4 regions of the Bordetella petrii genome follow, and region 2 is predicted to be linked to each of the others. Evidence: predicted binding sites of a transcription regulator. Region 2 holds the regulator's gene; each other region holds the start of a gene.
The links. Region 2 encodes LexA, which represses DNA repair genes until DNA is damaged. Its sites were predicted from a motif close to ACTGTATNNNNATACAGT; they were not measured.
Positions count from the first base shown of each region.

Region 1: imuA (translesion DNA synthesis-associated protein ImuA) is a predicted target of LexA. The motif match lies at 6,292-6,309, and genes of this name have one in related genera.
Region 3: recA (recombinase RecA) is a predicted target of LexA. The motif match lies at 977-994, and genes of this name have one in related genera.
Region 4: BPET_RS10020 (DNA topoisomerase IV subunit B) is a predicted target of LexA. The motif match lies at 4,412-4,429, and genes of this name have one in related genera.

Region 1 covers NC_010170.1:2,730,373-2,738,308, reverse strand. The annotation lists gene BPET_RS13215 (D-amino acid dehydrogenase) at 1-867, shown strand, start outside; gene BPET_RS13210 (error-prone DNA polymerase) at 934-4,131, opposite strand; gene BPET_RS13205 (Y-family DNA polymerase) at 4,171-5,637, opposite strand; gene imuA (translesion DNA synthesis-associated protein ImuA) at 5,567-6,274, opposite strand; gene ypfH (esterase) at 6,612-7,322, shown strand; gene BPET_RS13190 (efflux transporter outer membrane subunit) at 7,351-7,936, opposite strand, start outside.
Region 2 covers NC_010170.1:2,923,193-2,931,128, reverse strand. The annotation lists gene lon (endopeptidase La) at 1-261, shown strand, start outside; gene BPET_RS14120 (TRAP transporter large permease) at 340-1,614, opposite strand; gene BPET_RS14115 (TRAP transporter small permease subunit) at 1,618-2,124, opposite strand; gene BPET_RS14110 (TRAP transporter substrate-binding protein) at 2,194-3,189, opposite strand; gene BPET_RS14105 (CaiB/BaiF CoA transferase family protein) at 3,215-4,426, opposite strand; gene BPET_RS14100 (GntR family transcriptional regulator) at 4,431-5,156, opposite strand; gene BPET_RS14095 (hydroxymethylglutaryl-CoA lyase) at 5,259-6,179, shown strand; gene lexA (transcriptional repressor LexA) at 6,302-6,976, opposite strand; gene BPET_RS14085 (amino acid aminotransferase) at 7,161-7,936, opposite strand, start outside.
Region 3 covers NC_010170.1:2,145,123-2,153,058, forward strand. The annotation lists gene BPET_RS10430 (sensor histidine kinase) at 1-64, opposite strand, end outside; gene BPET_RS10435 (response regulator transcription factor) at 180-869, opposite strand; gene recA (recombinase RecA) at 1,112-2,185, shown strand; gene recX (recombination regulator RecX) at 2,182-2,739, shown strand; gene BPET_RS10450 (LysR family transcriptional regulator) at 2,770-3,690, opposite strand; gene metE (5-methyltetrahydropteroyltriglutamate--homocysteine S-methyltransferase) at 3,849-6,143, shown strand; gene BPET_RS10460 (DUF2889 domain-containing protein) at 6,275-6,874, shown strand; gene sucC (ADP-forming succinate--CoA ligase subunit beta) at 6,885-7,936, shown strand, end outside.
Region 4 covers NC_010170.1:2,049,326-2,057,261, forward strand. The annotation lists gene BPET_RS10000 (YhdP family protein) at 1-544, shown strand, start outside; gene BPET_RS10005 (IS110 family RNA-guided transposase) at 1,096-2,079, opposite strand; gene rho (transcription termination factor Rho) at 2,630-3,886, opposite strand; gene trxA (thioredoxin TrxA) at 4,001-4,327, opposite strand; gene BPET_RS10020 (DNA topoisomerase IV subunit B) at 4,631-6,592, shown strand; gene parC (DNA topoisomerase IV subunit A) at 6,634-7,936, shown strand, end outside.

The sequences.
Region 1 (7,936 bases), 190 kb from region 2:
GATTTCGGCCATGTGCGAAATGGCAAGCTGATTGCCTACCGCAGTCCCGAATTGCTTGAAAAAGCCCGCAAGCTGGTGGATTACCAGGCCGCGCTGGGCGCCGAGCAACGGGTGCTGGACGCCGCCGAGACGCTGAAGCTGGAGCCGGCCCTGGCCGGCCTGGGGCATCGCCTGGCGGGCGCGGTGTACACCCCCAGCGAAGAGGCCGGCGATTGCCGGCAGTTCACTGAAGCGCTGTTCCGGCGCCTGAAAGAGCTGGGCAATGCCGAATGCCGCATGGCCAGCCCGGTGCGCGGGTTGCGCCGCGAAGGGCGCAAGATCGTGGCCGTGGAAACCGCCACGGGCGATATCGGCGCCGACGCCGTGGTGCTGGCCGCCGGCATGGGCTCGCGCGCGCTGCTCAAGCCGCTGGGCCAGGACTTGCCGCTGTATCCGCTGAAAGGCTACAGCCTGAGCGTGCCGCTGGCGCCCGACGACGACACCGCGCCGGCCATCAGCGTGACCGACTACGAGCGGCGCATCGTCTACGCCCGCGTGGGCCGGATGCTGCGCATCGCCGCCATGGTCGATATCGGCAGCCAGGACGCCGAGATCGACCCGGCCCGCATTGCGTTGCTGAAGCACCAGGTGAACGAGGCTTTTCCGCAGCTGGACCTGGGCGAGGCGGTGGCCTGGGCCGGTTTGCGTCCGGCCACGCCCACCGGCAAGCCCCTGATCGGCGCCAGCCGGGTGGCCGACAACCTGTGGCTGAACACTGGCCAGGGAGCGCTGGGCTTTACCCTGGCCTGCGGCAGCGCGGCCCTGCTGACAGCGCAGATGTCGGGGCTGGAGCTGCCGGTCGACGCCGCGCCATTCAAGCCGCGCTGAAATTCCTCACCCCGGGGCGTTGCGCGCTTGGTGGGCGCACTTGGTGGACGCGCTTGGTGGGCGCACTTAATGGAAGTTACGGCTGCGTGCCGGCAGCCCGCCCAATAGCGCCGACAAATCCACCAGCCGCTGCGCGATCAGGTGGTGCACGCCCGAGGCGCTTTGCCAGGTGCCGTATACCCCCAGCAGCGTGGCGCCCAGCAGTTCGCGGCGCTGGCGCTCGATCAGTTCGTTGCGCACCACCACGTTGACCGGCCCGGTTTCGTCTTCCAGGGTGACGAAGATGGTGCCCTTGGCGGTTTGCGGCCGCTGGCGCACGGTGACCAGCCCGCAGGCGCGCGCCAGGCGGCGGTCGGGGTAGTGGCGCAGCACGGCGGCGGTTTCGAAGCGCAGGGCCCGCAGGCGCGGGCGCAGCAGGGCCACGGGATGGCGCCGCAGTGTCAGGCGCAGGCTGCGGTAATCGGCGGAAATGGATTGCCCTTCGGTGGGCGCCGGCAGGACGGGCGTGGCGGCTTCGGCTACGTCGGCATCGCGCAGCAGGTCGCGGTGGGCCACGCTGGCGCTGGCTTCCCAGCTGGCCAGGCGGCGGTGTCCGGCCAGGCTGCGCAGGGCGTCGGCGGCGGCCAGCGCGTCGAGTTCGTGGCGGCTGAGCGCGGCGCGCCGGCCCAGGTCGCGCGTGTCGGTGTATGGCCGCGCGGCGCGCGCCTGTTCGATGCGGCGGCCCGCGTCTTCCGACAGGCCCTGCACCTGGTTCAGGCCCAGCCGCACGGCGGGGCGTGCCGGGGGTTGGCCGGGGGGCGCGGGCAGGTTTTCCAGGGCAGCCTCCCAGCAGCTGACGGCGGCGTCGGCCGGCAGCACGACGACGCCGTGGCGGCGCGCGTCCTGCACCAGCTGGGCGGGCGCATAAAAACCCATGGGTTGTGAATTGAGCAGCGCCGCCAGGAACGCTTCGGGTTCGTGGCGCTTGAGCCAGGAACTGGCGTACGCCAGCAGCGCGAAGCTGGCCGCGTGGCTTTCCGGAAAACCGTATTCGCCGAAGCCTTCGATCTGGCGGATGATGGCCGCGGCGAACTCGGCGCTGTAATTGTTTTTCAGCAGGCCGGCGACCAGCTTGTCGGTGTATTTGTCGATGCCGCCCTTGCGTTTCCAGGCGGCCATCGAACGCCGCAGCTCATCGGCTTCGCCCGCGCTGAAGCCGGCCGCCACCATGGCGATCTGCATGACCTGTTCCTGGAAGATGGGCACGCCCTTGGTGCGCGACAGCACGCCGCGCACGGCTTCGCTGGGGTAGGTTTCGTCTTCCAGGCCCTGCCGGCGCTTCAGGTAGGGGTGCACCATGCCGCCCTGGATCGGGCCGGGCCGCACGATGGCCACCTGCACGACCAGGTCGTAGTATTCGCGCGGCCGCAGGCGGGGCAGCATGCTCATCTGCGCGCGCGACTCGATCTGGAAGACGCCGACGGTATCGGCGTCGCAGATCATGTCGTAGGTAGCTTCGTCGTCTTGCGGAATTTCATGCAGCGCCAGCGGCTGGCCGCGCCGCTGCGCGGTGAGATCCAGGGCGCGGTGCAGCACCGACAGCATGCCCAGCGCCAGGATGTCCACCTTGAGCAGACCCAGGGCATCGAGATCGTCTTTGTCCCATTGCACCACGCTGCGGTCGGGCATGGCGGCGTTTTCGATGGGCACCAGGCGCGCCAGGTTGCCGCGCGAAATCACAAAACCGCCCGGATGCTGCGACAAGTGGCGTGGAAAACCGATCAGGGTCTCGGCCAGCACGGCCCAGTGCCGCGCCACGCGGGAGTCCGGGTCCAGGCCGCAGTTGCCCAGCGTGCGCAGCATGGCCTGCCGGCCGTCCCACCACTGATGGGCGCGCGCCACGGCATCGATGATGCCCAGGTCGACACCCAGCGCGCGGCCGGTGTCGCGCAGCACGCTGCGCGGACGGTACGTGATGACCACGCCGGTCAGCGCGGCGCGGTGCCGCCCGTATTTGTCGTAGATATATTGAATGATTTCTTCGCGGCGCTGGTGTTCGAAGTCGACGTCGATGTCGGGCGGCTCGCGGCGTTCTTTGCTGATGAAGCGTTCGAACAGGGCTTTGCTTTGCTCGGGGGCCACCGCGGTGATGCCCAGGCAATAGCAGACCACCGAATTGGCCGCCGAGCCGCGCCCCTGGCACAGGATGTTGCGGCGGCGGGCTTCCTGCACGATGTCGTAGACAGTCAGGAAATAGGGCTCGTATTTCAGTTCGGTGATCAGCGTGAGTTCTTTTTCGATCTGGGCGGTCACGGATGCGGGAACATCGCCGTGGTAGCGGCCGCGGGCGCCAGCATAGACTTCGCGGCGCAGGTAGCTGGCGGGCGTTTCGCCGGCCGGCACGATTTCGTCGGGGTATTCGTAGCGCAGCGTATCCAGCGAAAAACTGCAGCGTTGCGCGATGACCAGGGTTTGCGCCAGGGCATCGGCCGGATACAGCGACGCCAGCCGCAGGCGGGTGCGCAGGTGCTGTTCGGCATTGGCCTGCAGGTCGTAGCCGCATTGCGCCACGCTGCGTTTGCTGCGTATGGCCGCCAGCGTGTCGTGCAGCGGCTTGCGCGAACGCAGATGCATTTGCACCCGGCCCAGCGCCACCATGGGCAGGGCGGCGGCCTGCGCGGCCTGCTGCACGGCGGCGCGGTGCAGGTCGTCGCGCGCGCGATGCAGCAAGGTCAGTCCGACCCAGGCGCGCCCCGGGAACGTGCGCGCCAGCCAGGCCGCCTGCCGGGCCAGTGTGTCGGCATCGATGCTATCGGGCGGCGCCAGGATGGCCAGGCAATCGGGCACGCCGCGCAGATGCGCATGGCCGGGGCCGGGCGCGGCGATGTCATCCGCGCATAAGCGGTATTGGCCTTTGGGCGCGCGCGAACGGCCCAGCGTGATCAGCTCCGACAGGTTGCCGTAGCCTTCGCGATTCTGCGCAAGCAGCACCAGGGTCGGGCCGGGCGCATCGGCGCTGCCTTGCAGGGCCAGGGTGCTGCCGATGATGAGCGGCAGTTCGCAGGACTTGGCCGCCACGTGCGCGCGCACCACGCCCGCCAGCGAGCATTCGTCGGTGATGGCCAGCGCGGCGTAGCCCAGTTGCGCGGCCTGTGCGACCAGTTCTTCCGGGCGGGAGGCGCCCTGCAGGAACGAGAAATTGGACAGGCACTGAAGCTCGGCATAGGCCGGCAGCAGGGCCGATGAGGGGGTGGACGATATGGCGGACGGCATGGCGGATGACATGGGGGAATGCGTGGCGGCTTGTTCCGGTGCGAGCCGGCCCTAGGCGTAGCGTCCGTGCAGGAACCAGCGGGCGTGCTCGGTGTCGCGCTCGCGGTAGATCCAGTAGCGCGCCGCGGCGGCGTCTTCGGCCACGAAGTAGTCGCGCACCGTCAGGGCGGCGTCCCACCAACCGCTTTCGATGCGCTCGGGGCCCCGCACCAGGCGCAGAGGCTGGCCGGCATGAACGGGACGATGGTGTATGACCCGCAACGGCAGGGGCGGGTCCAGCAGCCAGAACGGACGATCGAGCGGCCCGGGCAAGGGAGCCTGGCCGCCGGAGCCGTCTTGAGCCGCTTGCCAGCCATTGGCGAATTCGGGGCGATGGTCGGCCACCGGCCGCGCATGCAAGACCCGCTCGCGGCCCAGCCGGGCGCTGAGCAGGTCGAGCAGCCGCGCGTGTTCGGCCGGCGTGCCGCCGGGCTCGGGAAACAGGCAGGTGCTGGCGGCGGGCTGTTCGACTGTGCCCGTCACGCGCAGCACCAGGGAGATGACCGGCGCTTCGAGTTGCAGGCGGCCGAGCTTTTCGCGCAGCAAGCCCAGCAAGTGCGGCTGCTGCCAGGCCGGCTGGGCCAGGCTGAGGGGCAGCACGGTGGGCGGGCGCGCGTGCCGGCCGCGCTCGTGTTCCAGCACCAGCGTCAAATGCTGCACGGCGCGCTGCCGCGCCGCCAGCCAGCCGCAGAGCTGTTCGAGCAGGCGGCGCGCCGAGGCCAGCACGGCGTCGGCGTGTTCGATGTAGTCGGGCAGTTCGAGCCGTTGCCGAAAGCGCGCGGGCGGTTGGATCCAGGCGTGGCATTCGGCCGCGTCGCCATAGGCGGCGTCCAGCGCCCGGACCAGTCCGGTGCCGCAGCGCCGCTGCAGTCCGGCGCGCGGCAGGCGGCGCAGCGCGCCCAGGGTATGGCAGCCAATATCGTGCAGCCAGTCCAGGCGCGCCTGGGCGCTGGGCAGCAGGGCACAGGGCAGGGCATCGAGCCGGCGCGCCAGCGTGCGGGCTTGCAGCACGCGGCGCGGCGCCCGCGGGACGGCCTGGCGCGCCAGCAGCCAGGCACCCTGAGCCGTGGGAGCCAGGCCCAGCGAGGCGTGCAGGCCCATGGCGCGCAGCGTGGCGGCCACCCGCTTGTGCAACGCGCGCGGGCCGCCGAAATACGCCAGGCTGGCATCGACCTGCAGCAGCACGGCGTCGGGTTCGGCCAGCGCGATGTCGGGCGTGTATTGCAGCAGCGCCAGCGCCGCTTCGCGCAGGATGCGATGCTCGGCCGGCACGTCGCGCGCCAGCAGGGCGATGGCCGGCGCCAGGGCCGCCGCGCCGGCGCGCCGCATGCCGGGCTGCAGCCCGGCGGCCGCGGCGGCCGGCGTGAGGGCGGCGATGCGCTCTTGTTCCAGCACCGCGAAGGCCGCGTCATGAGGCCATTGCGGGCGTGCGGCGTCGAGCGGCAGGCAGCGCAGGAAGGCGGCGATCCAGAGGGGCATGGCGGGGTGGCGCGGAAACCGGCGGCGTGGCGGTTTCGAAAACGATGTGCAGGGGTTCGGCGCAGGCGGGGCCGCGCCGCTTCAGGATATGAACGGACAGCCCGCCCGGGGCCGGCGCCAGCGCCAGCCGCAAGGGAGCGGGCGAGGCCTGCTGCGCCGCCGTGGCGGGACGCAGGGCAAAACACAGCGTGCTGCCGCCCTGGGCAGCCAGGTGCAGGCGGCGCAAGGCCTCGGGCCGCGCCTTGGGCAGCCAGCAGAGCAAGGCCCCGCAACTGCCGTGCTTGAGAATTTGCTCGGCGGCCCACAGGGCGTCGGCGGGGCGTTCGGGAGCGACCCACAGCAACTGGCGGGGCGCCAGGCGCCAGCTTTGCCAGCAGGCCAGGTGCGGCACATGGGGCGGCTGCACCAGCGCGATGGCATGACGGCTGTCGAGCTGGGCCAGGGCCGGCTGCAGCAGGCGGATTTCGCCGATGCCGGGATGCGGGGCCAGCAGTTCCACCAGCGCGCCGGGCGGCCAGCCGCCGCCCGGCAGCAGCGCCGACAGTGCGGCATGGCCGGTGGGAACGCCGCGCTCGGCACTTCGGGCCAACTGCGTGGCGCGCCAGAGGGCAGGGTGGATGTGTTCGGGGGATAGCATGGCTGATCTGAATTTATACTGTACAAATATACAGTATTTAAGCTCCCATGGCCTGAACCAACACGAGCCGCGTAGGCCCTCATGGCCCGAGTCCATCTCCGCCGAGTCCCGGGTCGTTGGGGCAGGCAGGGGGCGGCGCCCGTGCGGCGGGCTCGGGCGCATCCAGGCGCCCGAGGTCTGCTTACGCAGACTGCCCCGCCCAACGCGCCGCCCCCTGCCTGCCCCAACGGCCCGGGACGCCGCAAGAACCCGATCCAACTCCCGCCCTCGAGCAAGCTCCCCGGATCCAAGATCTACAATGACCGACCCGCCCTAGAACGCCAGCCAGCCCCGCCCAATGTCCACCGCCACTGCCACCGCCTTAGAGTTCCTGCCCGACCCCGGCATCGAGATCAAGCAACTGTTCATCCTGCTGCACGGGGTGGGCGGCTCGCCGCACGATCTGCAGCCGCTGGCGCAGGCCCTGCGCGCCGCCTTCCCGCAGGCCGCCATCCTGGCGCCGGCCGGGTTCGAGCCGGCCGATGGCGCCGGCGGCGGGCGGCAATGGTTTTCCGTGCAGGGCGTCGACGACGACAACCGCCCCGGGCGCGTGGCGCGCGCCTTGCCGGCGCTGGTCGACTACATTCGCGCCGCGCAGGCGCGCCTGGGGCTGCTGCAGTCCGATACCGCGCTGGCGGGGTTTTCACAGGGGGCCATCATGGCGCTCGAAGCGGTGCAGGCCCATGACGGCCTGGCCGGGCGGGTGCTGGCCTTCTCGGGACGCTATGCGCAATTGCCCAAGAGCGCGCCCCAATACACCACCATTCATCTGCTGCACGGCGCCGATGACGCCGTGATGGCCGTCTCGCACGCCCAGGCGGCCCAGGCGCGGCTGGATGCCCTGCATGGCGATGCCACCATCGATGTGGCCAGCCGCGTCGGACACGTCCTGCACCCGGCCCTGGTGCAGCGCGCCATCGAGCGCCTGCAGACCTGCGTGCCGCTGCGCAGCTGGGAAGCGGCGCTGGGCCTGAACCAGGCGCCGCCGCAGGGCTCGACGCTGCACTGAAACCCGCGCGGCCCTCTTTGAACCTGCCCTAGACGCCGGGCGCGCGCGGCGCGCGGCTTGCGGCGGCCGCATCGGCCGTGCTGGCCGGCGTGTCCTGCCAGCCGCCGCCCAGCGCCAGGAACAGGGCGATCTGGTCGGAACTCAGCGCCGCCTGCGACGCCGCCAGCGCGCTTTCCGTGCCGGCCAGCGTGCGCTGGGCATCCAGCACTGTCAGGTAATCGGTCTTGCCGGCCGCGAACAATTGCCGGGCCTGGGCGGCGGCCAGCGCGCTCTGGTCGCGCGCCGCCTGCAGCGTGGCCTCGCGGTCGAGTTGCCGCGCATATGTCACCAGCGCGCTTTCGGTTTCGCGCAGGGCGCCCAGCACCGTGGCGTCGAAGCGCGCCAGCGCGGCGCCGGCGTCCGCGCGGGCCTGGGCAATGCGCGCCTGCGCGGCGCCTGTATTGGGCAGGGTCCAGGAAATCAGCGGCCCGATGCTCCAGCTGAATGTGCCGCGTTCGCCTGCGATGGCGGCAGGGCCGGCCGAGCCGCCGGACAGCCCGAGCGTGATGGTGGGGTACAGCTCGGCCGTCGCCACGCCGATGCGGGCCGTGGCGGCCGCCAGCGCGCGCTCGGCC
Region 2 (7,936 bases):
AAGGAAAAGCTGCTGGCCGCGCATCGCGGCGGCATCAAGACGGTGCTGATTCCCGAGGAAAACGTCAAAGACCTGGCCGAGATTCCGGACAACGTCAAGAACCACCTCGAGATCGTGCCGGTCCGTTGGATCGACAAGGTACTCGAGCTGGCGTTGGAGCGCCTGCCCGAGCCCTTGTCCGAGGACGAGGCCGTGAAGGAAGCGCTGGTGGCCAAGCCGGCCGAGTCCGGATCGCCCGGCGATCCGGTGTTCAAGCACTAAGGGGCGCCAGTCCTGAACAAAAAACGGGTGGCCATCATCGGCCACCCGTTTTTGTTTGCGGGCAAGGAAGCTTTGCGGCTAGAGCATCTGCGGCAGCCACAAGACGATGGACGGGAATGCATAGAGCAGGAACGCCAGGGTCAGCATGATGAGCACAAAGGGCAGCACCCCGCGCACGACCTCGGTGATGCGGGCTTTGGTCACCGCCTGGATCACGAACAGGTTCATGCCAACTGGCGGAGTGATCAGCGCGACCTCGATCAGAATCACGAAATAGATTCCGAACCAGACCGGATCCATGCCCATCGATTCAAGCGACGGATACAGTACCGGCACCATGATCAGCAGCATCGACAGGCTTTCCAGGAACAGGCCGACGACCAGCAGGACGCAGGTGATGGCCAGCAGGAAATAAAGCGGCTGGTGAAAGTGCGTCGTTGCGAATGTGGTGACTTCCTGGGGAATGCGATACAGCGTGACGGCATGGCCGAAAATCTTCGCACCCACCACGATCAACAGGATCGTGACCGAGGTGCGCATCGTGTCCGTTACCGCCAGGCGCAGCTTTTCGAATGACAAGGTGCGCAACACCAGCCCGGTGAGCACCAGGGCGCAGAAAAAGCCGATGGCCGCGGCTTCGGTGGGCGTGAATATGCCGATATAAATGCCCACGATAATCACGAGGGCGATGGCCAGCGTGGGCATCGCCCGCAACGTGGCTACGCCGCGCTCGCGCCAGCTGTGGCGCGCAAGCGGCGTGTAGCCCTTGCCGAAATGGCAGTACAGCGACGAGTAAATGGTAAAGGCGGCCAGCAGCAGCAGGCCGGGACCCACGCCCGCCAGAAACAGCGCCACCAGCGACTGCTCGGTAATGACGCCGTACACGATCAGGGGTATGGAAGGCGGGATCAGGATGCCCAGCGTGCCGCCCGCCGCCACCAGCCCATAAGTGAACGGGCGGTTGTAGCCGCGCTGCGTCATCTCGGGAATGGCAACCGTGCCAATGGTGGCCGCCGTGGCCACCGAGCTTCCATTGATGGTCGAGAACATGCCGCAGGACATCAGCGTGGCCGTGGCCAGCCCGCCGGGCCAGTGGCCGACCCAGGCCTGGAACGCGCCGAACAGGTCGCGTCCGACGCCGCCCCTGAGCAGGATGTTCGACATCAGCAGGAACAGCGGAATGGACAGCAGGATGAAGTTGTCGAGCCCGCTGGTCAGGTTCTGGGCCGCGATGGTCAAGGGAAACCCCTTGAGCCACAGCATTCCCAGCCCCAGGCCGCCCAGGGCGAATGCGACCGGCACGCCGACGAACAGCAGGGCCAGCAAAAGCGCAATGATGGTCAGGGTGGCCACTGGCTATACCTCTTCTTCGTCGAATACGGGGGCGGGGCGCGCGGCCACGCGCGCCAGTTCGGCCAGGCATTGCAGCAGCAGCAGGATGAAACCAATGGGGATCGCGATCTCGGGTATCCAGGTGGGCGTCTCGATCATCGTGGCGGCGCGCCGGCCCTGTTCAATCGATTCGGCCACTATGTGCATGCTGTACCAGGCCATCAGGCCGGCAAATACGCCGATGAACAGCACGGAAAATGCGTCTGCGGCTTTGCGCATGGCGGGCGAGCCCAGGCGTACGAAAGCGGTGATGCGTATCAGGCTGCGCGTGCGCAGCACATGGGCCATGGCAAGGTAGACCGCCCAGACCTGGAGAATGGTCGATACGTCGCCAGCCCAGGACGTGGGCGACAAGAACAGGAACCTGGCGGCCACATCGTAGGTAAGCGCCAGGCCGATGGCGAAGAATATCCAGCCGGCCAATTGGCCTACGAGATCCGAGACCCGGTCGAGCAGGGAAAGCAGAGGCATGATGCGTTCCTCGGTAAGGCGGGTGTCGCCCGGCGTGTCCGGCAGGCCGGGCGGTATGAGGTGAGGGCCTTACTGGGCCTTGAGGGCGGCGTCCACCACCTGCTTGGCCAGCGGCCCGTTCTGCTGCGCGAAGTTCTTGATGGTGGGCTGCGCGGCGTCGTGCCACGCCTTGGCCTCGGCGGGCGTGAGGTCCACCACCTTCATCTTGGTCTTGGTGCGCAGGAACTCCTTGGCTTCGGCGTTGAGTTTCTCGGTCTTCTTGCGCAAATCGGCTTCGACCGTGCGGGCGGCTTCCTGCAGCAGGGCTTGCTGTTCAGGCTTGAGCTTCTGGAATCGCCGGTCGTTGATCAGCACCAGGAACTCCACGTCCGAGTGATTGGTCATGGTGATGTAGTCCATTACATCGTATATGTGGCGCGATTGGGTGGCGGTGGTACCCGACATGCCGATATCGACCGTGCCGCGCTGGTAGGCAATAAGCTGTTCGGCGCCGTCGATGACGATTGGCGCGCCGCCCTGGTCGGCCACGAACTCGCCTATGGGTTTGCTGATGACGCGCACTTTCTTGCCCTTGAGATCGGTGGGCAGCCTGACCGGCGCTTTCTTGCTGAGCATCTGTACCAGGCCGTACGCCTGCCACCACATGACACGCGCGCCGGTCTTCAGAATGGCGCCGTCGATGGCCTGGCGCACGGCGCTGTCGGGCGCGGTGGCTTTCGCGATGGCGGCTTCGCTCGGAAACAGGAACGGTACCGAGAACGCGCCGGCGGCCGGAATGGTGCCCGTGTAGACGCCGAGTTCCACGATGCCCATGTCGATGGCGCCGGAGCTGACCGCCTGGGGCACCTCGGTGCCCTTGTACAGCTGGGCGGAATCGTAGATTTCCAGCTCCAGCTCTCCCTTGGACCGTTCTTCGACGATCTTCTTGAAGGCCAGCACGTTCTGGCCCAGGATGTGCTTGGCGGGAATCTGCAGCGTAACGCGCAAGGTTTCCTTGGCGTGCACTCCGCCGGCAATGCCCATCGCCAGCACGGCGCAGGCCAGGACTTTCAGATTTTTCTTCATGGTCTCCTCCTTGGGGGCCGGTGGGTCAGATGACGCCGGCGGTTTTAAGCTGGGCCACCCGCTCGGGCGGCATGCTCAGCAACGTGGTCAGCACTTCCTCTGTGTGTTCACCCAGTGCCGGGCCGCAATGCCGCACCGAGCCCGGCGTTTCGGAAAGGCGCGGCGCGACGTTCTGCATCGCGACCTGGCCCAGGTCCGGATGCGCCACTCGCACGATGGCCTGGCGGGCCTGGAAATGCGGATCGGCCATCATCTCGGGAGCCCGGTAGATGCCGCCCGCAGGCACCCCGTGTTCTTCCATCAGGGCCAGCAGGTCCGCCGCTTTGAGCGTGCGGGTCCAGTCGGCGATCAGGTCGTCGAGTTGCTTCTGGTGCGAGCCGCGCGCCCAGTGCGTGGCGTAACGCTCGTCATCTGCCAGTTCGGGGCGCTGCATGGCCTGGCACAGGCGGCGGAACACGCTGTCCTGGTTGGCGCCGATAAGAATGTCCAGGCCGTCCGCGGTGGGGTAGACGTTGCTGGGCGCGATGTTGGGCAAGATGGGGCCGCTGCGCTCGCGGATGTATCCTGCCTGGTCGTATTCGATGACGATGCTTTCCATGAAGTTGAGCACTGCCTCGTAGATTGCGCTGTCGACGATCTGGCCGCGGCCAATGCGTTCGCGAGCGAACAGCGCCATGACCGTGCCCAGCGCGGCGTGCATGGCTGCGAGCGTGTCGCCGATGGCGATGCCCACGCGCGACGGCGCGGTCGACGGGTCGCCGCAGACGTAGCGCAGGCCGCCCATGGCCTCGCCGATCGAACCGAAACCCGCGCGGCTGGCATAGGGGCCGGTCTGTCCGTAACCCGATACGCGCACCAGTACCAGGCGCGGATTGATCGCCTTCAGGACGTCCGGACCCAGGTTCCACTTCTCGAGCGTGCCGGGGCGGAAGTTCTCGAGCAGCACGTCGGCATCGGCCGCCAGCGACTTGATGATCTCTTGGCCTTGCTCGGTGCGCAGGTCGCAGGTGATGGACTTCTTGTTGCGGGCGATCAGCGGCCACCACAGCGTCTTGCCATGGGCTTTTTCACGGCCCCACTCGCGCATGGGGTCGCCCACGCCGGGAGGTTCGACCTTGATGACCTCGGCGCCGAAATCGGCCAGCAACTGGCCGCAGAATGGGCCGGCCAGCAATTGACCCAGTTCGATGACGCGCACGCCGTGCAGGGGGCCGTGAGGGAAGTCGGGGGTATCCACGCTGTCAATTCTCCGGAGAGGTTGGGGTGTCGGCGGCCAGGCGGCGCAGAACGGCGTTGCGCGCCGACAGGATGTGGCTGCGCATGGTCGACGCGGCCCATTCGCCGTCGCGGGCTTCCAGGGCGGCGATGATCTCGAAGTGGTGCGCCACGCTGCGGCGCGTTTCTTCCGCCGAATAGCCTTTGAAGGTCCATTTCACGACCGGGATCTCCACCATCAGGCGCAAGATGCGTTGCAACCGGCTGCTGCCGGCGGCCTGCACGAGCAGGTCGTGAAAGGCGTTGTTGGCGGCGGAGCGCTCTTCCACGATGGCGTCCACGGGTTCGTTCAGCAGGTTTTCCATGTGCTCGGCATGGCGGCGCAGGGTCGCGAGCTGCTCGGGCGTGATGCGCTCGGCGGCGCGGCGCGCGATGTGAGATTCCAACAGCATGCGCGCCTCGAATACCTCGTCGACGTCTCGCGCCGACCATTCGGTGACGCGCACCCCCAGGTCGGGCAGGATCTCGAGCCAGCCCTCGGCGCCCAGCCGGCGGAAAGCCTCGCGTATAGGCGTGCGGCTGATCCCCAGGCGCTTTGCCAGCGCGGCCTCGCCCAGATGGGAACCGGGCTGGAATTCGCGCGACAGGATCGCCGCCTTGATGCTGTTGTAGGCGTGCTCCACGGCCTTGCCGGCGGCCCGGCGCGCAGAGGGAGCTTCCGATGCGGAAGCAGGTTCATCCTGTTGTTGCATACAATTAATCGGGGAAATTACTAAAACAGGCCGACTATCCTATTAAACCGTGTAGGTGTAAAGTGTCGTTGTATACAACTAAGGGTAAATCCGAGGACGGCCATGACATTCCCCCCTGTAACGCTGGTTGAAGTGTCACCCCGCGACGGTCTGCAGAACGAGCCTGAAATCCTGTCGACCGGGCAGAAAGTCGAACTGATCGAACGCGCCTTGGCGGCGGGGTTGCGGCGCATCGAGGCGGTCAGCTTCGTCAACCCGCGGCGGGTGCCGCAAATGGCCGATGCCGAAGCGGTGATGAAAGCCGTGCCGCGACGGCCGGGCGTGACATACAGCGGCCTGGCGTTGAACGTGCGGGGAGCGCAGCGCGCCGTGGATGCCGGGGTCGACGAAATCAACTACGTGGTGGTATCCACGGACAGCTATAACCAGGCCAACCAGGGTTGCCCCAGCGACGAGACCTTGCGCGGCTGGGGGCAGGTCGCCACTTTGGCGCGCGATGCCGGGTTGCGGGCCACGCTGACGGTGGCGGCCTCGTTCGGCTGTCCATTCGAAGGCGAGGTCGATGTGGACCGCGTGGTGCACATCGCCCGGCAGGCCGCCGCCGAAGGGGCGGACGAGATCATCCTGGCCGACTCGATCGGCGTGGCGTCTCCGGCAGATGTGCTGCAACGGGTCGATGCCGTGCAACAGGCCTTGCCCGACGCCGCGCTGCGTTGCCATTTCCACAACACGCGCAATACGGGCATTGCGAATGTGCTGGCCGCCATGCAGGCTGGCGTGCGCGTGTTCGACGCATCGATCGGCGGCATTGGCGGGTGCCCGTTTGCCCCTGGCGCCACAGGCAACATTCCTACCGAAGACGTGGCCTATATGCTGGAACGGATGCGATGCGCCGGCTCGGTATCGGCAGCGGCGCTCGCGGATGCGGCGCAATGGCTGGCGCAGACGTTGGGCCGGCCCGTGCCGGGCATGCTGTCGCGAGCGGGGTTGTTTCCACGGCCAGCGGCCGCGGCATGTGCGTGAGTGCCGGCGCGTGTGAAGCTACGCGTGTTGAAGGCGATGTACGCCAAAGGTGCCGCGGGTAGCCGGACTGCGGGCGGCCGGACTGCAGGCGGCCTGGGCAAAGCCGGCCCGGAGAAAGCCAGCTAGTGCAGCGCCTGGGTGCGGATCAGGCCCACGGCAATGCCTTCCAGCGCGAATTCCTGGGTGCCGTCGACCACGATCGGTGAGAAGTCGGGGTTTTCGGGCAGCAGCTCGATGCGGCCCTGGTGGCGCTGCAGGCGCTTCACGGTAACTTCGTCGCCCAGGCGGGCGACGACGATCTGGCCATTGCGGGCCTCGGCCGCGCGCTTGACGGCCAGCAGGTCGCCTTCGAGGATGCCCGCGTCGCGCATGCTCATGCCGCGCACTTTCAGCAGGTAGTCGGGCGTTTGCGCGAACAGGTCAACGTCGACGCCGACTTCGCGTTCGACATGTTCGGCCGCCAGAATGGGACTGCCCGCCGCCACGCGCCCGACCAGGGGCAGCAGCAACCGGCCTACGGCGTCGGCCATGCCGGCGAGGGCGGAGGCGGCGGTCTCGGGGCCGGGCGGGATGGTTTCGCCGGCGTCTTTCAGGCGGATGCCGCGCGAGGCGCCGGCGGTGAGTTCAATGGCGCCCTTGCGGGCCAGGGCCTTCAGGTGGTCTTCCGCGGCATTGGGCGAGCGGAACCCCAGCGCGCGGGCGATTTCGGCGCGAGTGGGCGGAAACCCGGTGCGCGATACCGTCAGCCGGATGAGATCCAGAATTTCCTGCTGGCGGTCGGTAAGTTTGCTGGCCATGGCGATGATCCGGAAAGCGGACTGTATGGATATACAGCACGAATTCTGGACGACGTACGCCAAAAAAGCAAGGGCTGCCCGATTGGCGTGTCCACGAACCTGGCCGTGCGGGGGCAGCAGGGCCGCGCCATGCAAAGCAAAAGCCCCTCCGGTGGAGGGGCTTTGCTGGCGACTGCGGCTGTGCTTACTGCTTGATGACAGCGGCGATCGCCTTGGCGACGATGTCGATGTTGTGGCTGTTCAGGGCCGCCACGCAGATGCGGCCGCTGGCCACGGCGTAGATGCCGTGCTGCTCGCGCAGCACGTCGACCTGGGCCGAGGTCAGGCCCGAATACGAGAACATGCCGCGCTGCTGCAGCACGAAGCTGAAGTCTTGCGTGGCGCCCGCGGCCTTGATTTTGTCGACCAGTTGCTGGCGCATCAGGCGGATGCGGTCGCGCATGCCGGCGAGTTCCTGTTCCCACAGGGTGTAGAGCTCGGGCGTATTGAGCACCGTGGACACCACCGTGCCGCCGTGGGTGGGCGGGTTGGAGTAGTTGGTGCGGATGACGCGCTTGAGCTGGCTGAGGACGCGCTTGGCTTCGTCCTGGTTGCCGGCCACCACGGTCAGCGCGCCCACGCGCTCGCCGTACAGCGAGAACGACTTCGAGAACGACGAGCTGATCAGCATGGTGAGGCCCAGGTCGGCGAACAGGCGCACCACGGCGGCATCTTCTTGCAGGCCGGCGCCGAAGCCCTGGTAGGCGATATCGAGGAAGGGCACCAGGTTGCGCGCCTTGACCACCTGCGCGATCTGCTGCCATTGCTCGGCCGTGGGGTCGACACCCGTGGGGTTGTGGCAGCACGCGTGCAGCACCACGATGGTCTGGGCCGGGGCGGCCTGCAGCGAGGCCAGCATGCCCTGGAAGTCCAGCCCATGGGTGGCGGCGTCGTAGTAGGCGTAGGTTTCGACCGGGAAGC
Region 3 (7,936 bases), 780 kb from region 2:
TCTGCGCCACGACATAGGTAATGGCCACGCTCATGGGCCACAGCAGGAACAGCGGCGCCAGCATCCAGTCGAGGATTTCGCCCAGCAGCGATCGCTGGGGCGGCGCGAAGCTGGGACCCTTGGCCCCGCCGCTCATGGCGTCCAGGGCTTCCTGGTTCAGCTTTTCGTGCGCGGCCGGCTCAGTGCGCGAGGTAGCCGGCACCCTGGTCCCGTTCAAGGCAGTAGCCCAGCCCGCGTACAGTGATGATCTTGACCCCGCTGGGTTCGAGTTTCTTGCGCAAGCGGTGCACGTAGACCTCGATGGCGTTGGTGCTGACTTCTTCGCCCCATTCGCACAGGTGGTCGACCAGTTGCGTCTTGCTGACCATGCGGCCGCTGCGCGTTAACAGGATTTCCAGCAAGCTGACCTCGCGCGCGGACAGGTCGAGGGTCTGGTCGTCGACCAGGGCCACGCGGCCGGTCTGGTCGAACACCAGCCGGCCGTGGCGCAAAAGCGTGGCGCCGCCGCCCGCGCCGCGCCGGGTCAGGGCCCGCACCCGGGCTTCGAGCTCGGACAGGGCAAAAGGCTTGGCCATGTAGTCGTCGGCGCCCAGGTCCAGGCCCTTGACGCGCTGCTCGACGCTGTCGGCGGCGGTCAGGATGAGTACCGGCAGCAGCGAATTGCGCGCCCGCAGGCGGCGCAGCACTTCGAGCCCGGCCAGTTGGGGCAGGCCGAGGTCTAGAATGAGCAGATCGAAAGCCTGGGCGGCCAGGGCGGAATCGGCGGCCGCGCCGTCGCGGACGGCGTCGACAGCGTAGCCATTGTGGCGCAACGAGCGGGACAGGCCGTCGGCCAGGATGCTGTCGTCTTCGGCAATGAGGATGCGCATGCGTAAGGTAAAACGGGGCGATGGCCAGAGGGCGCCGGCCGGTTCGGGCATTCTGGCACAGCCCGGGGGCCTTGCCCACCCGGGGAATCCCAGGAGCTATATGGCATACTGGATTTTTATCCAGTATAATCCGATGCCATAATCGCCGCTGCCGGTATGTATATCTTCTGTATCGCTGGCGCGGGTTGGCGCCGGCCCGCCGCAGCGTCGCACACAAATTTACCCACGGGACACCACACCACATGAACGACAAATCCAGCAAGGCAGCCGCATCGGAAAAAGCCAAGGCGCTGGCCGCCGCGCTTTCGCAGATCGAAAAGCAGTTCGGCAAGGGCTCGATCATGCGCTACGGCGACAACGAGGTCGAACACGATATCCAGGTCGTGTCCACCGGCTCGCTGGGCCTCGACATCGCCCTGGGGGTCGGCGGCCTGCCGCGGGGGCGCGTCATCGAAATCTACGGCCCTGAGTCCTCGGGCAAAACCACGCTTACCCTGCAGGTCATCGCCGAAATGCAGAAAATCGGCGGCACCTGCGCCTTTGTGGATGCCGAGCACGCGCTCGACGTCCAATACGCGGCCAAGCTGGGCGTCAACCTTACCGACTTGCTCATTTCGCAACCCGACACCGGCGAGCAGGCGCTCGAAATCACCGACGCCCTGGTGCGCTCGGGTTCGGTCGACCTCATCGTCATCGACTCGGTCGCGGCCCTGGTGCCCAAGGCCGAAATCGAAGGCGAAATGGGCGACTCCCTGCCGGGCCTGCAGGCCCGCCTGATGAGCCAGGCGCTGCGCAAGCTCACCGCCACCATCAAGCGCACCAATTGCATGGTCATCTTCATCAACCAGATCCGCATGAAGATCGGCGTCATGTTCGGCAACCCCGAAACCACCACCGGCGGCAACGCGCTGAAGTTCTACTCGTCGGTGCGCCTCGACATCCGCCGCATTGGCTCCATCAAGAAGGGCGAAGAGGTCGTAGGCAACGAAACCCGCGTCAAGGTCGTGAAGAACAAGGTCTCGCCTCCGTTCAAACAGGCCGAGTTCGACATCATGTACGGCGCGGGCATCTCCCGCGAAGGCGAAATCATCGATCTGGGCGTGCAGGCTGGCGTGGTCGACAAATCGGGTGCCTGGTACAGCTATAGCGGCACCCGTATCGGCCAGGGCAAGGACAACGTGCGCGAATACCTGAAAGAGCACCCCGAACTCGCCGTCGAGATCGAAAACAAGGTGCGCGAGAACCAGGGCATCGTCAGCCGCGCGGCCACCTTTCCCGCCAGCGAAGCCGAGGCCGAAGACGACGGCCAGGCATGATCCGCAACAAGCCCGGCACTTCAAGCGAGCCGCGCAGCGCATCTGCTGCGCGGCGCAAACCGGGCCAGCGCGAAGCCGACGGCGGCTTCGAAACCTTGAGCAAGCCCGCGCGTAGCGGGCCCTCGCTCAAGGCCCGCGCGGTGGGCTATCTGTCTCGCCGCGAATATGCGCGCAACGAGCTTGCGCGCAAACTGCAGCCCTACGTAGACGAGGGCGCCGACCTCGATGCCGTGCTCGACGCACTGGAAAAAGAAGGCTGGCTGTCTACCGAGCGGTTCGCGCAAAGCCTGGTGCACCGCCGCGCCACGCGCCAGGGCACGGCTCGCATCGTCCAGGAATTGCGCCAGCACGGCGTGGCCGAAGACCAGGTTGCCCAATTGCGCGACGATCTCCGGGCCACCGAATATCAGCGCGCCCTGGAAGTCTGGCGCAAGCGCTATGGCAGCAAGCCGGCCGACCGCGCCGAATACGCCAGGCAGGCGCGCTTCCTGGCCAGCCGTGGCTTTGCCCACGACGCCATCCGGCGCGTGCTGGGCGACGAACACGACGACTGACTCCCGCCACGGCGGCACTCCGCTATCGCGTCAGGCCTTGGCCGAGCGTATGCCGTCCAATGTCTTGAAGCAGACTTCGCGCGCGATCGCCAGAAAATCCCCCACGTACGAGGCTTCTGTGTCTTCCGTGCGCACGGCCGCGTATAGGGTGCGCCATACGCCCTGCGGGCCCAGATGGCACAGTTTCAGCCAACCCGGCCGCAGGTATTCCGTCAGCGCCCAGTTGGGCAGCGCCGCCACGCCGCGGTTGCTGGCAACCAGCTGAGCAATGATGGGTGTCAGCTCTGCCTTGCGGACCGCTGCGGGCTCGACCCCGGCCGGGTCCAGGAATGCGGTGAAAACATCCAGCCGCTGCCGGTCTACCGGATAGGTAATCAGCGTCTGGTCGGCAAGCTGCTCAGGCTCGACGTGCCGCAGGCTCGCCAAGGGGTGTGATCCCGCCACGGCCAGCACCAGCTCGTATTTGAACAGCGGCAGGTACTCCACGGCTTCCAGCCGCAGCGGATCGGACGTAATAACCAGGTCGAGATCGCCGCGCACCAGGGCGGGCAGGGGGGCGAACGAGAACGCGGCCGAAAGGTCCAGCGCCACGTCGGGCCACTGTCCCCGAAAGGCATCCAGCGCCGGCATCAGCCACTGAAAGCATGAGTGGCATTCAATGGCCAGATGCAGCCGCCCTGTACGCCCGGCCGCGAGCTTTTGCAGTTCACGCTCCGTGGCGCGCAGGCGCGGCAGGATTTCATCGGCCAGCGCCAGCACCCTCAGCCCGGCGGTGGTGAGACGGGCAGGGCGAGTGCGCCGGTTCAGCAGCGGGGTGCCCAGCCGGGTTTCGAGGTCGCGCAACTGATGCGATAGCGCCGATTGCGTCAGGTGCAGGCGTTCGGCGGCTTCTTGCAGGCTGCCGCCATCGCGTATGGCTGACAGGGTTTCGAGATGGCGGATTTCAAGCATGGCGGATCTGCTGGCCGAATAAGGGCTGCGGGGTGCGACTAGCGCTAGTTACATGAATAAATCTCAACAAATATATGTTGAGTTTGATTTTGCTGCAAGTTGACTTGAGCGCAGAATAGCATCCGAGTTGAATAAATTTGGTCTTCTTGGATATTTATATGACTATTACTCATAATTTGGGGTTCCCGCGCATCGGGGCGCAGCGTGAACTGAAGCGGGCGGTCGAGGCCTACTGGAGTGGCAAGAAAACGGCAGCCGATCTGGAAGAGACCGGCCGCGAGTTGCGTGCGGCGCATTGGCAGCGCCAGGCAGCCTCGGGGCTGCAATGGGTGCCCGTGGGCGATTTCGCCTGGTACGACCACATCCTGGAATGGACGACGTTGCTGGGCGCCGTGCCGGCCCGCTTCGGGCAGCCCGAAGGCCAGCCGGTCAGTCTGGACACGCTGTTTCGCATGGGCCGCGGGCGAGCGCCCAGCGGCACGCCCACGGCGGCCTGCGAGATGACCAAGTGGTTCGATACCAACTATCACTACATCGTGCCCGAACTGGTGCCGGGCCAGACGTTCCGTATTGCCCGCGAATATCTATTCGAGCAAGTCCAAGAAGCCCAGGCGCTGGGTCATCAGGTCAAGCCCGTGATTCCGGGCCCGCTGACCTGGTTGTGGCAGGGCAAGGGCGACGCCTACGCCGGCGGCGCCAGCGACGCGGCCAAGCTGCAACTGCTGGATACGCTGCTGCCAGTCTATGCCGAGGTGCTGGCTCGCCTGGCGCGGCTGGGCGTCGAGTGGGTGCAGATCGACGAACCTATCCTGGTGCTGGACCTGCCCCAGGCCTGGCGTGACGCCTTCCGTACCGCTTACGCGCGCCTGGCCGACGCTCCCGTCAAGCTGCTGGTGGCGACGTATTTCGGCGGCTTGAACGACAATCTGGCTACCGCGCTGGCCTTGCCCGTGGCTGGCCTGCACGTGGACCTGATCCGCGCGCCGGGCCAGTTGCAAGACGTGGCGGCGGGGCTGCGGCCCGGCCAGGTGCTGTCAGCCGGCATCATCGACGGCCGCAACATCTGGCGCACCGACCTGGACGCGGCGCTGGCCGCGCTGGCGCCGGCTCGCCAGCTGTTGGGCGAGCGCCTGTGGCTGGCGCCCTCGTGCTCGCTGCTGCACGTGCCGGTCGACCTGGCAAATGAAACCGACCTGGATGCCGAGCTGCGCAGCTGGCTGTCGTTCGCCGCGCAGAAACTCGACGAACTGGGTTTGCTGGGCCGCGCGCTGGCCGATGCCCGGGCGCCCGGCGTGGACGAGGCACTGGCGGCCCAGCGCGCCGCGCTGCGGGCGCGGCGCCAGTCGGCGCGCATCCACAACCCGGCCGTGGGCCGCCGCATGGCCGAATCGAATGCGGTTACGCGCGAGCGGGCGCCGTTTGCCGAGCGCATTGCGCGCCAGCAGCAACTGCTGAAGTTGCCGGCGTTTCCCACCACCACCATCGGCTCGTTCCCGCAAACCGCCGAAATCCGTGCCCTGCGGCGCGACTGGAAATCGGGCGCCCTGAGCGATTCGGCCTACGAGGCGGCAATTCGCAAGGAAATCGAGTCGGTCATCCGGTTCCAGGAAAAAATCGGCCTGGACGTGCTGGTGCATGGCGAGCCCGAGCGCAACGACATGGTGGAGTACTTTGGCGAGCTGCTGGCCGGCTTTGCCTTCACCCGCAATGGCTGGGTGCAGAGCTACGGGTCGCGCTGCGTCAAGCCGCCGATCATTTTTGGCGACGTGGCGCGCCCGGCGCCCATGACCGTGGGCTGGTCGTCGTACGCCCAGTCCCTGACCGACAAGCCCGTCAAGGGCATGCTGACCGGTCCGGTCACCATCCTGCAATGGTCGTTCGTGCGCGACGACCAGCCGCGCGAGCAGACTTGCCGCCAGCTGGCGCTGGCCCTGCGCGACGAGGTGGTCGACCTGGAGCAGGCCGGGGTGCGCGTCATCCAGATCGACGAGCCGGCCATTCGCGAAGGCTTGCCGCTGCGCCGCGCCGACTGGCAGGCTTACCTGGACTGGGCGGTGGATTGCTTCCGCCTGTCCACCGCCGGCGTGGCGGCCGACACGCAGATCCACACCCATATGTGCTATTCGGAATTCAATGACATCATCGAATCCATTGCCGCGATGGATGCCGACGTCATCACGATCGAGACCTCGCGCTCGAACATGGAATTGCTCAAGGCCTTCGAAGACTTCCGCTACCCGAATGACATCGGGCCCGGCGTCTACGATATTCATTCGCCGAACGTGCCCGACGTAGACTGGATGGTGGGCCTGATGCGCAAGGCCGCCGGGCGGCTGCCCAGCGAGCGTTTGTGGGTCAATCCTGACTGCGGCCTGAAAACCCGCGCCTGGCCCGAAACCGAGGCCGCGCTGGTCGGCATGGTCGAGGCGGCGCGCGCCCTGCGGGCTGGCTGATCCGCGCTGTTCCGTGGCGCCGCCCGCCTGCGCGGGCGGCGGTTCCCGTCCGCGACGCGCGCCGGGGGCCTGCGTTATACTCCCCAGGATTTGCTGCTTTGCGTCAATTGTCCTGAAAACGCAGGCCGTCCATGCCCTTGCCACCGTCGAAAGTCTCCCGCCAGCCCCTGCATACGCGTTCCATACGCGTGCAGTCCTACGGGCGCGACGACGGGTTGTGGGACCTCGAAGCCGAACTCATCGACGTCAAGGCCTACGACTTCCCCAGGCATAACGGCGACATCTTCCAGGCAGGCCGCCCCATCCACCACATGCATTTGCGCATCACCATCGATGAAGCGTTCACCATCGTGGCGGCCCAGGCAGTCTATGACGCGGCACCCTACGAACAGCAATGTTCGGCCATCGAAGCCTCGTACGCGGGGCTGATAGGCATGAACCTGCTCAAGGGGTTTCGGCGCCAGGTCAAAGAGCGCTTTGGCCATACCGCGGGCTGTACCCACATGACCGAACTGTCGCAGGTGTTGCCCACCGCGGCGGTGCAGACCATGGCCAACCGCCGGCGCCAGAACAGCAATCCAGGCGTGCGTCCATTCCAGCTGGACGGCTGTCATGCCTTGCGCACCGACGGCCCGGTGGTGCTTGAGCACTATCCCAAGTGGTACACCGGGGATAGCGCTGAAGCGGCGGACGCGCTTTCCGACTCCCCCTCTCTTTCTCATTCGTCCTGACAGGTAACACATGAAAATCCACGAGTATCAAGGCAAGGAACTGCTGAAGCAATTTGGCGTCCCCGTGCCGCGCGGGATCCCCGCTTTTTCCGTCGACGAGGCCGTGGCTGCCGCTGAAAAGCTGGGTGGGCCGGTATGGGTCGTGAAGGCGCAGATCCACGCCGGTGGCCGTGGCAAGGGCGGTGGCGTGAAGCTGGCGCGTTCGCTCGACGACGTACGCAAGCTGGCCTCTGAAATCCTGGGCATGCAACTGGTCACGCACCAGACCGGCCCCGAAGGGCAGAAGGTCAACCGCCTGTACATCGAAGACGGCGCCGACATCCAGAAGGAATACTACGTGTCGCTGGTCACCGACCGCGCCACGCAGAAGGTCGCCATCATCGCTTCGAGCGAAGGCGGCATGGACATCGAAGAAGTCGCCCATTCGACGCCCGAGAAAATCATCACCGAATACATCGACCCGCTCACCGGCCTGCAAGCCGAGCAGGCCAAGAAGGTGGCGGAATCCATCGGCCTGTCGGGCGGCTCGGCCGACCAGGCTGCCGACGTGTTCCAGAAGCTGTACACGTGCTACATGGACACCGACGCCTCGCTGGTGGAAATCAACCCCCTGAACTGCGACAGCAAGGGCAATATCATCGCCCTGGACGCCAAGTTCAACTTCGATTCCAACGCGCTGTTCCGCCACCCCGAGATCGTCGCCTACCGCGACCTCGACGAAGAAGATCCCGCTGAAATCGAAGCCAGCAAATTCGACCTGGCCTACATCCAGCTCGACGGCAACATCGGCTGCCTGGTCAACGGCGCCGGCCTGGCCATGGCCACCATGGACACCATCAAGCTGTTCGGCGGCGAGCCGGCCAACTTCCTGGACGTTGGCGGCGGCGCCACGGCCGAGAAAGTGACCGAAGCCTTCAAGATCATGCTCAAGAACAAGGGCGTGAAGGCCATTCTGGTCAACATCTTCGGCGGCATCATGCGCTGCGACGTCATCGCCGAAGGCGTGATCACCGCGTGCAAGGCCGTCAACCTGAACGTGCCGCTGGTCGTCCGCATGAAGGG
Region 4 (7,936 bases), 870 kb from region 2:
GCACGATCTGGCCAATATCGATGGCCAGGCCCGGGTCAGTCTGGACAAGGGGCGGTTGATCAATGTGAACTCCCGCAGCGCGCGCCTGCTGGAGTTGTTGTCGCTGCAATCGCTGCAGCGGCTGGCCAAGCTGGAGTTCAACCCGACAGACCTGTTGCGGGATGGGTTCCCGTTTGACACCATTCGTGGCGATATGAAGCTGAGCCGGGGCATTCTGCATTCCGAGGGGTACAAGCTCAATAGCCCGGTGGCCACTATTGTGCTGGCGGGCGACACGGATATCGTGGCGGAACGCTGGAATCTGCGCGCGGTGGTGATCCCGAACCTGGATGCCAGCGGCGCGGCGGTGGTGACGGCGCTGGCGGTGAATCCGCTGATTGGGTTAGGGGCGTTTGTGACTCAATGGCTGTTGAAGCAGCCGCTGGCTCGCGCCATGACGATGGAATACGCGGTTACTGGCTCTTGGGACGACCCCAAGCTGGAGCCGGTGGAAACCAAGCCCGAACCCAAGCCGGGGCCGGTGAGCGAGTATATCGAGCACTGAGCTGGGGAGGGGGGCTGGTTTCTGTTAGGGGTGGGGCTGGCTCGGGTTGAGGCTGGGGCCTGGCTGTGGCTGCTATGGCCATGGCTTGTGCTGTGGTTGTGGCCGGGCCGGGATTGGTTCTTGCCCCGTCCTGTGTCGTCCGGTCGGGCGGGGGCGGCGCCCGTGCGTCGGGCTCGGGCGCAACCAGGCGCCCTCGGCCTGCTGCGCAGGCTGTCCCGCCGCCCAACGCGCCACCCCCGCCCGACCGGACGACGCAGGACTGCGACCAGTGAATTTGGGCCGCCGGATCTCGTGCAGTGATCTCGCCGGGTGTCTGGCGCAGGTGTCACTGTCTCAATACAAGACCACCAAGTGTCTGACGCAGGTGTCACTGTCTCAATACAAGACCGCCAGGTGTCTGACTCCGTAGGTGTCAGACACCGCTGTGTGCCGCGGGAGCTCCATTCGTATTATGTGCGGCATCGATGTGAAATTGCGATGCCTGATTCCGCGGTGCAGTGTCCTGCCGCAAGACCGCCAGGTGTCTGACTCCGTAGATACCGTCTTGGCAGTCAAGCGGGTAACGCGTAATCGCTGCGATAAGGGGTGCGGTTTTTAAGCACGCCGAAGCATAAGTGAGCGAGCTTGCGCATGGCGGCGCCGAGAGCAGCCATCTTGCTCTTGCCGGCGGCCAGCAGGCGGGCATAGAGCGCCTGTATGTGGGGGTTATGGCGCACAGCCACGACCGCGGCCATGTACAGGGTGGCCCGCACCCGAGCCGGCCCGGTCTTGGACAGCCGAGGCCGGCCGTTCAGGCTGGTGCCGGACTGGCGCTGTACGGGCACCAGGCCCAGATAGGCCGCCAACGCCTGCGGCGATTCAATGCGCCGGTTATGCATGATCGACAGCAACGCGTTGCCGGTCTGTGGGCCGACCGCCGGGATGCTGGTCAGCAGGTCCCGGTCCTCTTTCAGGTCGGGATGGCGGTCGATATGGTCGTTGATCGCGCGCTCCAGACGCTTGATCTGCTCGGTCAGGAACGCCACGCTTTTGTCGATCGAGCCGGTGACCGGCTCGGGCGACTGGCCGAACTGGGCCTTCTCCTGCCGGTTGAGCTCACGCTGCAGATCCTTGGCCAGCGCCTCGTGCCGGGCCAGCAGCGCGCGCAGTTGCCGCGCGTGCAGCGGCGCCGGCTGCCAGGCCGGCGGGCACAGCGCCTGGCCATAGCGGGCCAGCACGTAGCTGTCGAGCTCATCGTTCTTGGTGCGCACCGCCAGCGCACCGGCAAAATCGCGCGCCTGCGCCGGATTGATCATCGAGACCGTGGCCCCCGCCTCATGCAACGCGGTGCCCGCCTGCTCGTGGTACGGCCCGGTCGGCTCGAGCACCACGTGCAACTGCTCGGGCTGCGCGCCTTGCTTGGCGCACCAGCCTAACAGCGCCTGAATCCCGGCCACCGTATTAGCCACCACCTTGGTCTTGCGCTTATCGCCCTCGGCGCCGACCAGCGCGCAGTTGAGCTTGGCCTTTGAGACGTCAATTCCCAGAAAAAACATCGACTTGGACTCCTAGTGAAATGGCCCCCAAGCCCACTGCGCCCACTTGCCTTGTTCATGCAGGGTCACTATGCCCTAGGCTACCGTCCAGCATCCAGTCGGCTCTCAGAGGCGCGAATCCGGGGCCTAATCTGCGTCACAAAGTCCAGGCTTTCCGTGTCAGAACAAACTCACCGGATCCGCTAGTAGCGATAGCTAATCACTACCGCGCTCAAGATACAAGGTGTCAGACACCGCTGTGTGCCACGGCAGCTCCATTCGTATTGTGCGCGGCATCGCTGTGAAATTGCGATGCCTGATTCCGCGGTGCAGTGTCCTGCCGCAAGACCGCCAGGTGTCTGACTCCGTAGATGTCAGACACCGCTGTGTGCCACGGCAGCTCCATTCGTATTGTGCGCGGCATCGCTGTGAAATTGCGATGCCTGATTCCGCGGTGCAGTGTCCTGCCGCAAGACCGCCAGGTGTCTGACTCCGTAGGTGTCAGACACCGCTGTGTGCCTCGACGGCTTCATGCGCACTCGATCGGAAGCGCAGCGCTTCCGGGTCGAGCTTACTTTTTCATCATGTCGAAGAATTCGGCATTGGTCTTGGTGGCGCGCATCTTGTCGAGGATGAATTCCATCGACTGGACTTCGTCCATGTCGTGGATGAACTTGCGCAGTACCCATACCTTTTGCAGCAGTTCGGGCTTGATCAGCAGTTCTTCGCGGCGGGTGCCCGATTTGTTCAGGTTGATGGCCGGGTAGACGCGCTTTTCGGCCAGGCGGCGTTCGAGGTGCACTTCGGAGTTGCCGGTGCCCTTGAATTCTTCGTAGATGACCTCGTCCATGCGGCTGCCGGTCTCGATGAGCGCCGTGCCCAGGATGGTGAGCGAGCCGCCTTCTTCGAGGTTGCGCGCCGCGCCGAAGAAGCGCTTGGGGCGTTGCAGGGCGTTGGCGTCGACGCCGCCGGTGAGCACCTTGCCCGAGGCGGGCACCACCGTGTTGTAGGCGCGAGCCAGGCGCGTGATGGAATCCAGCAGGATCACCACGTCTTTTTTCATCTCGACCAGGCGCTTGGCCTTTTCGATGACCATTTCAGCCACTTGCACGTGGCGCGTCGCGGGTTCGTCGAAGGTGGACGCCACCACTTCGCCGCGCACGGTGCGCTGCATTTCGGTGACTTCTTCGGGGCGTTCGTCCACCAGTAGGACGATCATGACGGCGTCGGGGTAGTTGGTGGTGATGGCGTGAGCGATGTGCTGCATCATCACCGTCTTGCCCGACTTGGGGCTGGCCACGATCAGGCCGCGCTGCCCTTTGCCGATGGGGGCGAAGATGTCCATGATGCGGCCGGTGAGGTTTTCCTCGCTCTTGATGTCGCGTTCCAGGCGCAGCGGCTGGTTGGGGTGCAGCGGCGTCAGGTTTTCGAACATGATGCGATGCTTGATCGCCTCGGGGGCCACGCCGTTGACCTTGTCGACCTTCACCAGCGCGAAGTAGCGCTCGCCATCTTTGGGGGTGCGCACTTCGCCTTCGATGGAGTCGCCGGTGTGCAGGTTGAAGCGGCGGATCTGCGACGGCGAAATGTAGATGTCGTCGGTGCTGGCCAGGTATGAGGTCTCGGGCGAGCGCAGGAATCCGAAGCCGTCGGGCAGCACTTCGAGCACGCCGTCGCCGAAAATCTGCTCGCCCTGCTTGGCGCGCCGCTTCATGATGGCGAACATCAGCTCTTGCTTGCGCAAGCGGTTGGCGTTTTCGATTTCCAGGCCAGCGGCCATTTCCAGCAGCTGCGAAACGTGCAGCGCCTTCAGTTCATTGAGGTGCATCGCGGTGAAAGGGGAAATTTAAAGAAGGGCTTTGGCGGCGGGCCACGGACGGGCCCGCGCGGTACATGGGCGCCGGCGGGGCCGGCGCGCGAAAAAATTACAACGCGTAGTTTATTACAACGCGCCGTCCAGGAAAGCGGTGAGCTGGGATTTCGACAGGGCGCCCACTTTGGTGGCGGCGGCCTGGCCGTCTTTGAAGAGCATCAGGGTGGGAATGCCACGGATGCCGTACTTGGCGGCAGTGCCCTGGTTTTCGTCGACGTTGAGCTTGGCGACCGTCAGGCGGCCGGAGTATTCGGAGGCGACTTCTTCCAGGATGGGGGCGATCATCTTGCACGGGCCACACCAGGCTGCCCAGTAGTCGACCAGCACGGGCTGGCTGGACTTGATCACATCGGCATCGAAGCTTGCGTCGCTGACGTTCTTGATTTGCTCGCTCATGGTGATTCTCGGTTCAGCAGCATGGGACGCGCCAGCGGCCCTGCCGTTTGTTGTTCTACTGAAAGGTAAGGAGTTAAGCATACCACTGTTGATAACAACAGGGTTTGCCGGTTTTGTGTAGGATGTTGCGGCGCGGCCCACTGGGCGTCGCCGGCAAATGCCGTCGCGGCAGCCCGAAGCCGCCAGACTTGTCATCGTACCGAATTCGAGACTGGTCAGGACGTGCGCATCCCACCTCAGGCCGCGCAGAATCTGGACTTGTCCGTAAAATGTCGGTTTTTTTCCACAGATCTTGGGGATAACTTGGCTACACCACGTTACACCGAGGCGTCCATCCGCGTCCTGAAGGGGCTGGAGCCGGTGCGCCAGCGCCCGGGCATGTACACCCGCACCGAAAACCCGCTGCACGTCGTGCAGGAAGTCATCGACAACGCCGCCGACGAGGCGCTGGCCGGCTACGGCAAGCAGATCCAGGTCACCCTGCACGCCGACGGCAGCGTATCGGTCGAAGATGATGGCCGCGGCATTCCGGTGGGCCTGCACCCCGAAGAAAAGGCCCCGGTGGTCGAGCTGGTGTTCACCCGCCTGCACGCTGGCGGCAAGTTCGACAAGCAGGGCGGGGGCGCCTACGCCTTCTCGGGCGGGCTGCACGGGGTTGGCGTGTCCGTTACCAATGCCCTGGCCACCCGGCTCGAAGTCGTGGTGTGGCGCGACGGCGCCACCAGCCGCCTGGTGTTCAAGGGCGGCGACGTGGCCGAGCCCCTGGCGCCATACACCGAGGCAGGCCGCAAGAAGTCGGGCACGCGGGTGCGGGTCTGGCCCGATCCCAAATATTTCGACAGTCCGCAGATCCCGCCGGGCGAGCTGACCCACCTGCTGCGCAGCAAGGCTGTGCTGCTGCCGGGCGTGAAGGTCACGCTCACCAACGAGAAAACCGGCGACACCAAGACCTGGCAATACGAAGACGGCTTGCGCGGCTACCTGGCCGAAGCCCTGGCCGGCGCCGAGCTGATGGTGCCCTTTTTCGAGGGGCAGCAATACGCCGGCGCCGACCATGAAACTTTCGCCGACGGCGAGGGCGCTCAATGGGTGGTGGCCTGGACCGAAGACGGCAACGCGGTGCGCGAGTCCTATGTCAACCTGATTCCCACCCCCGCGGGCGGCACCCACGAGTCGGGCTTGCGCGAAGGCCTGTACGGCGCGGTCAAGGGCTTCGCCGAGCTGCACGGTTTGCTGCCCAAGGGTGTCAAGCTGCTGCCCGAAGACGTGTTCGCGCGGGCCAGTTTCGTGTTGTCGGCCAAGGTGCTCGACCCGCAATTCCAGGGCCAGATCAAAGAACGCCTGAACAGCCGCGATGCCGTGCGGCTGGTGGGCGGTTTTTCGAAAAGCGCGCTCGACCTGTGGCTGCACAGCAATGTCGAGTACGGCAAGAAACTGGCCGAACTGGCCATCCGCCAGGCCCAGGCGCGCGCGCGTTCGGCGCAGAAGGTCGAAAAGCGCAAGAGTTCGGGCGTGGCGGTGCTGCCCGGCAAGCTCACCGACTGCGAGTCGTCCGACGCCAGCCGCACCGAGGTTTTTCTGGTCGAGGGCGATTCGGCCGGCGGCTCGGCCAAGATGGGGCGCGACAAGGAATTCCAGGCCATTCTGCCGTTGCGCGGCAAGGTGCTCAATTCCTGGGAAGTCGACCGCGACCGCCTGTTCGCCAACAATGAAATCCACGACATCGCCGTGGCCATCGGGGTCGACCCGCACGGCCCGAACGACACGCCCGACCTGTCGGGCCTGCGCTATGGGCGTATCTGCATCCTGTCCGACGCCGACGTCGACGGGTCGCACATCCAGGTGCTGCTGCTGACGCTGTTCTATCGCCATTTCCCGCGCCTGGTCGAGGCCGGCAATGTCTACGTGGCCAAGCCGCCGCTGTTCCGCCTGGACGTTCCGGCGCAGGGCAAGCGGCCGGCGCGCAAGATCTACTGCCTGGACCAGGGCGAGCTCGAGGCCGCGCAAGACAAGCTGCGCAAGGAAGGCGTGCGCGAAGGGGCCTGGAGCATCAGCCGCTTCAAGGGCCTGGGCGAGATGAATCCCGAGCAGTTGTGGGAAACCACCATGAACCCCGATACGCGCCGTCTGCTGCCCGTGGGCTACGGCAGCCTGTCGCCCGACGACACCACCCGCATGTTCGACATGCTGATGGGAAAGGGCGAATCGTCGCAGCGCCGCGCCTGGATCGAAGAAAAGGGCAACCTGGCCGAGCTCGACATCTGACCGCCTGGCCTGCCTGACCGTACACGCAACTCCGAAGACACATGACCGACAGCAATCAACCCGGCCTGTTCGACGCGGCCGCCGGCGAGGCCGACGAGGCCATCACGCTGGCCCGCTATGCCGAGCAGGCGTACCTGGATTACGCCGTTTCCGTGGTGCGGGGCCGCGCCTTGCCCGACGTGGGCGATGGCCAGAAGCCCGTGCAGCGCCGCATTCTCTACGCCATGCAGGACATGGGCCTGGGCCCCGGCGCCAAGCCGGTGAAGTCGGCCCGCGTGGTCGGCGACGTGCTGGGCAAGTACCATCCGCACGGCGACCAGGCCGCCTACGACGCCATGGTGCGCATGGCGCAAGATTTTTCCCTGCGCTATCCTCTCATCGACGGCCACGGCAATTTCGGCTCGCGCGATGGCGACAACGCCGCGGCCATGCGCTACACCGAAGCGCGCCTGACGCCGTTCTCGCGCCTGCTGCTCGATGAACTCGACGAAGGCACGGTCGATTTCGCGCCCAACTACGACGGCAGCCAGCAAGAGCCGCAGATGCTGCCGGCGCGCCTGCCCGTGATGCTGCTCAACGGTGCGTCCGGCATCGCCGTGGGCATGGCCACCGAGATCCCGTCGCACAACCTGCGCGAGGTCGCGCAGGCCTGCGTGGCGCTCATCAAGCAGCCCCGGCTGTCCGACGAAGAGCTGCATGCCATGGTGCCGGGCCCCGACTTCGCCGGCGGCGGCCAGATCATCACCCCGGCGGCCGACATCGCCCAGATTTACGCCGGCGGCCGCGGCTCGCTCAAGGCGCGCGCGCGCTGGCGGTTTGAAGAGATGGCGCGCGGCCAGTGGCAACTGGTGGTGCACGAGCTGCCGCCCGGCACCTCGTGCCAGAAGGTGCTGGAAGAGATCGAGGAAATCACCAACCCGAAGGTCAAGACCGGCAAGAAGAGCCTCACCACCGACCAGCAACAGGCCAAGGCGGTGATGCTGAACCTGCTGGACGCCGTGCGCGACGAGTCGGGCAAAGACGCCGCCGTGCGGCTGGTGTTCGAGCCCAAGACTTCGCGCGTCGACCGCGACGAGTTCGTGAACACGCTGCTGGCGCAGACCAGCATGGAAAGCAGCGTGCCGGTCAACCTGGTGTGCATCGGCACCGACGGGCGGCCGCGCCAGAAGGGGCTGCGCGACATTCTTACCGAATGGCTGGCGTTCCGCACCGACACCGTGGTGCGCCGCACCCGCCATCGCCTGGACAAGGTCATCGACCGCATCCATGTGCTGGAAGGGCGCATGGTGGTGTACCTGAATGTCGACGAAGTCATCCAGACCATCCGCGAATCCGATGAGCCCA